One region of the Sphingomonas sp. SP4 genome, then DNA from elsewhere that is predicted to be linked to it. Evidence: predicted binding sites of a transcription regulator. Region 1 holds the regulator's gene; the other holds the start of a gene.
The links. The regulator LexA, encoded in region 1, represses DNA repair genes until DNA is damaged. The targets are predictions, from matches to a motif close to GTTCCNCNCTTGTTCT.
Positions count from the first base shown of each region.

Region 2: a site for LexA is predicted at 1,730-1,745, ahead of AC4GYV_RS08845 (ATP-dependent helicase). Genes of this name have one in related genera too.

Region 1 is NZ_JBZFLE010000001.1:746,754-749,839, reverse strand. Features, by position in the region: gene AC4GYV_RS03830 (peptidylprolyl isomerase) at 1-879, shown strand, start outside; gene lexA (transcriptional repressor LexA) at 954-1,604, shown strand; gene AC4GYV_RS03820 (VOC family protein) at 1,606-1,950, shown strand; gene AC4GYV_RS03815 (ComEC/Rec2 family competence protein) at 1,947-3,086, opposite strand, start outside.
Region 2 is NZ_JBZFLE010000001.1:1,717,532-1,720,617, forward strand. Features, by position in the region: gene AC4GYV_RS08835 (PEPxxWA-CTERM sorting domain-containing protein) at 1-238, opposite strand, end outside; gene AC4GYV_RS08840 (GFA family protein) at 1,333-1,725, opposite strand; gene AC4GYV_RS08845 (ATP-dependent helicase) at 1,847-3,086, shown strand, end outside.

The DNA.
Region 1 (3,086 bases):
GTGGTGAAGGTGGAGTCGGTAAAGGCCGAAGGCGGCAAGACTCTCGCCCAGGCCACCCCGGAAATCGCGACCAAGCTCAACGCAGACAAGCACAAGGCAGCGATCGAGGACATTGTCGACAAGCTTCAGAATGCGGTCGACGACGGTCACAATTTCGCCGAAGCGGCAGCAGGCTCGAACCTGCCCGTCACGACAACGCCGCTGATCAAGGCCGATGGCACCTCGCGGACTGACGCCAATTTCAAGCTTCCGGCCAATCTTGCTCCGGCCGTGAAGACCGGCTTCGAGATTGCACCGAACGATCCGCCCGAGCTCGTCGCGATGCCTGACAATGCCGGCTACATCTTCGTGTCGCCGGCCCAGGTCGTCGCCGCGGCCCCCGCGCCGCTTGCGAGCATTCGCGAGCAGGTGACGACGGACTGGATCAACGACCAGGCACTCGAGCGCGCTCGCAAGACCGCTGACGCCATCTCGGCGAAGGCATCTCAAGGAATGTCGCTCGCGGATGCGGCAAAGCAGGCGGGCGTTTCCCTGCCACCAGTGATGCCGGTCGCGGCGCGGCGCATCCAGATCGTGCAGGCGGGCGGCCAAGTGCCGGCGCCACTCCGGGTTCTCTTCTCGCTCGCTCAGGGCAAGAGCCGTGTCGGTGGCGATCCTCAGGCCCGCGGGTTCTTCGTCGTGAAGGTGAATAAGATCACGCCAGGCAATGCGATGCTTCAGCCCGCGCTGATCGCGCGCATGCAGACCGAGCTTCAGCAGGCAACGTCGGAAGATTATGCGCGCCAGTTCCTGGCGGCGATCCGCGCCGACGTGAAGGTGAAGCGCAACGACAGCGCGATTAACGCTTTGAAGACGCGGCTGGTGACCGGCAGCAACTAATCGTTCGCTGCTTGACGGCGATTCGTTTGTTGCCTACACGTTCTCCGTTCGTTCTTACGGGGGAGTGACCGCCGATGCTCACCGCCAAGCAGCGTGAATTGCTGCTCTTCATCGACAGTCGTCTGAAGGAGAGCGGAATTTCGCCCAGCTTCGACGAGATGCGCGAAGCATTGGACCTCAAGTCTAAATCCGGCGTGCACCGCCTGATCTCCGCACTGGAAGAGCGCGGGTTCATTCGCCGCCTGCCCAACCGCGCTCGGGCGCTGGAGGTGGTGAAGCTGCCGGAGACCACGCCAAGCGCTACAGTCACGCCGATCCGGCCCGTCACCGCGGCGCCCGCAAACGACACCATGGAGATCCCGCTGCATGGCCGGATTGCAGCCGGCACGCCGATCGAGGCTTTGCAGGGCACGGAGAGCTTTGCGGTCCCAGCAGCGCTTCTCGGTCCCGGCGAGCATTACGCTCTCGAAGTGTCGGGAGATTCAATGGTCGAGGAAGGCATTCTCGACGGTGATTTCGCCCTGATCCGGAAGGTCGATACGGCACGTGATGGCGAGATCGTCGTGGCGCTGATCGACAATGAAGAAGCGACCCTGAAGACGTACCGCCGCGAAGGTCGCATGATCCGGCTCGACCCGGCCAACAGCCGCTACGACCCGCAGCGCTATGAAGAAGGCCGTGTGCAGATCCAGGGCCGCCTGGCTGGCCTAATCCGGCGTTACTGACATGGCTGACGCTCGGATCGATTATGTCGAGCTGCCCAGCGCGACGGCGCACGAACTCACGCGGGCTTTTTACTCCAAGGCGTTCGGCTGGACGTTTACGGATTACGGACCGACTTACTCGGCGACTACCAACGGGACGACGGACGTTGGTTTGCAGGGCGATCCGGAGGAAGCGTTATCATCACTCCTACCGGTCATTCGGGTCGAGGACCTCGACGCTGCGTTCGACGCCGTCAGCAAGGCTGGCGGGGTGATCGCAAAGCCGATTTTCAGCTTTCCTGGTGGGCGCCGCTTCCACTTCATCGACCCCTCGGGAAGCGAACTCGCGGTCTGGAGCGAGCGCTAGCGTCGGCTTTCAGCCCACGGATGGGCGCCGACGCGCTCGGCGACGCTATCCACGCGCGGCTCCTTGCCTAGGTAGACTGCTAGACCCCCGGTCCGCGAGAGCATTCCGCGGTCCAGCTTGAGCCATCTTGGCGTACACCCACGCGGGAGGCGGCGATCAGAGACGGCAACGTCTGCCGCTGAGCAGGCGGTGGTCAGCGCCTGCCAGTCAATCTGATAGGCCGAGCGAGTAGCAAGCAGGCGCCATTCGGTGGGCGGCTTCCTGATCGAGGCGACACAGGCATCTTTCGAGCAATGGCTGAAGGACCGTGAACCAAGGTCATCGACGTCCCCGTCGAACCCTGATGCCTCGGCCAGCAGGTCGCGGATGTAATCGCCCGCTCGATCGCGCAGGATAAGCGGCGTACCGTCCACGCTGACGACCGCCAGATGCCGCCCGTCACCCGTGAGCAGAATGTCGGGCGCAGGGGCCAGCGCGGCGCCGATTGCCCCGATCACAAACGGCGCAATGCCGAACAATCTCAGCCGCGTATTCCAGAGACAGAGCCAGATTCCGCCCGCGATCATCAGGCCGAATGCCCAGACGGGCATGGATGGAAGCGTGGCAACGGCGCCCTTCGCGGACGACACCATGTGCGCGAGGCGAAGCAATGCACCGACCGCGATGTCGGTAAGGAACCAGAGCGGCCTCCCCAACCCCACAACATCGAGCAACAGCGCTCCCGCTTCGAGCGGCATGATCACGAAGGTGGTGAGCGGAATTGCGACGATATTGGCCCCGACGCCGTACAGGCCGGAGCGGTGGAAATGGAACAAGGCCATCGGGATCAGCGCCAGCTCGACAGCTATGCCGGTCGCGACGGTCGCAAGCGTTGCGCGAGTGAGGCCTGCAAGGATGCCCTCCTCCCGCCGCTCGAACAATTTTCGAGACCATGAGATGGAGTGGAGCGCCACGATTGCAGTAACGGCCGCGAAGCTCATCTGAAAGCTGGGACCCGCAAGTGCTTCGGGGCGGAACGTCAGGACGACCAACGCACCTGCGGCAATCAGCCTGATGCTGATCGCCTCCCGCCCGAGGGCGATGCCCAAGAGGATCAGCAGCGCCGCCACGCAGCTTCGTACCGTAGGCACCTGCGC
Region 2 (3,086 bases), 970 kb from region 1:
TGAACGTAAAAGTGAACAGGGCCGGCGCATCCGCGTAGAAGTTGATCAGCTCTACGTTCCCGATAGTTCCTCCGCTGGCGACGAAGAAAGCTGGATCTATCCCAGTCACCCCTGGGATGGGAATGACTTCCCTACTCTCCGCACCCTCGGTGAAGGTGATGGTGGGACCAGCCCTCGCTGGAGAGGCCAGCGCCAGTCCACCGACGAACGATGCAAGCACGATGTGACGGATTTTCATGTGGCACCCCCAGACAGCAAACGACCGGTAAGACGCCTATGATTTACCGCTTAAGCTCATACACTTAGCTAAACGGAAATTCAACAATTATGGGCCGACGCGGTTGACGGGTAGAGTTGCGCTAGGGATTGGAAAGGGGTCGCCAAGGTGAACCAAGGCGACCCCACCCTAGGGGTGAATCAGGACCCTAAGGCGCCGGAAAAGTAAGGCCCACGACAGTCGTTGTTAATAGCGTCAGCTTTGCTGTGCCGAATCCGAACGGAGGCTGGATGGCTAGTCGCTACCCAGCAACCCTGGCGGCGGCGAAGATCATTAGGCAGGCTGATCGTCTATGGAAACTAACGTCCGTTTTGGGTCGAAAGCGGACATTCCTGGGCGCTACGCTGGATACGCGATCCCCCAATAGAAATGGGGGCCGGCATTGCTGCCAGCCCCCACTGCGCCGAGCGAAGGATCTGCCGGTGTTCGGTCTACCTGGTCCCCGCTCCCGTGAAGGTTTGGTTCCCCGCTTCTCGATCCTGGCTCACCAGCTCAGGCGTCGCTTTCCATCGCACTGCTCTCTCCGAAGAGAAGCCCTGACTTCTACCGGACTGCGCCTCCCGAAGGTTCGCTTGTCTTTCGATGTCCGGCCTGTTCGTTTGGCCTGACCCCGAGTTCCTGATCTTTCGATCCGAAGTCCCGAAACCGGTCGCCCGATCAAAACCGTCCGATGTTCCGCGGCCCTTCTTGGGGAAACATCTCTTGCGTCCCGCTTTGCTCACCAAATCCCACAAGGAGATCCGGGAGCCGCGTCGCGCTAGAGGGCATTTCCTCTTCCGGCGCCTCTTCCCGGCTGGCCCGAGTCGAACCCGAAAGTTCTTCCCATTCCTGCCGGCGGAGATCGGTTCTTCTATCCCTTCCTCGCCCTTGTTACCGTTGCCGGTCTTTCCGGGGAGACTGGGACTTCCGCCCCGATCACCTGATCAACATGCACCCCTCGACCGAGTCGCAAAAGCAAAATTTTTGGTAATTAGGCTGTGGATAACGGGGATATCGGGAACAACAGTTGGAACTTCCGGGATTCCCCCGGTAGGCGGCCCGATTCGACTCGGCTGCTATCCCGGATAACGGTCGAACGCGGGGATTTCAGCGAGCCGATTCACATATCCGAGTCGCTCGGCTGTTTGCACTTGGGCCTTTGGCGGCAGCGAATCCGGATCGTCCAGCGTCCCCGTCTGCACATCGATCAATCCCGGGAAGATGGCCTCGTTCGTATAGAACAGGCTGGTCCCGCACTGCGGGCAGAAATGCCGCCGCCCATGCTCCGACGACGCATATTCGCGCGTTTCGCCTTCGACCTTCATCCCGTCCCTGTCGACCAAGGCCCAGGACACGAATGGAGCACCCGCGTGGCGTCGGCAGTCAGAGCAATGGCAGATCGCCTGATGCTTGGTGTCGCTCGACATCTCGTAGCGCACGGCGCCGCAATGGCATTGACCTTTGGGCATCTCTGGTCTCCCTTTGTTCTCATGACGGTCAATGCCACAACAGCCGCGATTCGGCGAGCCTTCGGTTGCCGTCCACGGCCCCGCCCCCTACCTCCGCCAAGTGCCTGAATCGTCTGCCCCAATGACCGAGCCCGGATATGTCCAGGGCCTGAATCCGCCGCAGCGCGACGCCGTGCTGTCAACGGAAGGGCCGGTGCTCGTCCTTGCGGGCGCGGGCACGGGGAAGACCGCCGCGCTGACGGCGCGCCTCGCTCATCTGATCGCGACGCGCAAAGCCTGGCCGAGCCAGATCCTGTCGGTCACCTTCACCAACAAGGCGGCGCGCGAAATGCGCGAACGCGTCGGCAGGCTGTCGGGCGGTGCGCTCGAAGGCATGCCGTGGCTCGGCACCTTCCACTCGGTGGCGGCGAAGATGCTGCGCGTCCATGCCGAGCTGGTCGGACTCCATTCCAACTTCACCATCCTCGACACCGACGACCAGCTGCGTGTGCTCAAGCAGCTGATCCAGGCGGCGAACTTGGACGAGAAGCGCTGGCCGGCGCGTCAGCTCGCGGGCTTAATCGATCGTTGGAAGAACCGCGGCTGGACTCCGGAGCAGGTCGACACGGGCGAGTCCGAAGCCTTCGCGGCCGGCCGCGGCAGCGAGCTCTACGCGCAATATCAGGAGCGGCTGAAGACGCTGAACGCCTGCGACTTCGGCGACCTGCTGTTGCACATGCTGGTGATCTTCCGTCGCCATTCGGACGTGCTCGAAAGCTACCGCGACCGCTTCCGCTATTTGCTCGTCGACGAATATCAGGACACCAACCAAGCACAGTACGAATGGCTGAAGCTGCTCGCCGAGCCGCGGCGCAATTTGTGCTGCGTCGGCGACGACGACCAGTCGATCTACTCATGGCGCGGTGCCGAGGTCGCCAACATCCTGCGCTTCGAGAAGGATTTTCCGGGCGCGAAGGTCATCCGGCTCGAACAGAATTACCGTTCGACCTCGCATATCCTTGCAGCTGCCGATGGGCTGATCGCGAACAACGCCGGCCGTCTCGGCAAGACATTGTGGACGGACGCAGGCGACGGCGAGAAGGTTCGTGTCATCGGCGTGTGGGACGGACCCGAAGAAGCGCGCCGCGTCGGCGAGGAAGCTGAATCTCATATGCGCAGCGGCGGCTCGCTCGACGACATTGCGGTCCTCGTCCGCGCCCAGTTCCAGACGCGCGAATTCGAAGAGCGCTTCATCGCGATCGGCCTCAGCTATCAGATCATCGGCGGTTTCCGCTTCTACGAGCGCGCGGAGATCCGCGACGCCGTCGCTTACCTGCGCCTGATCAACCAGCCTGCCGACGACCTCGCCTTTGAACGCATCG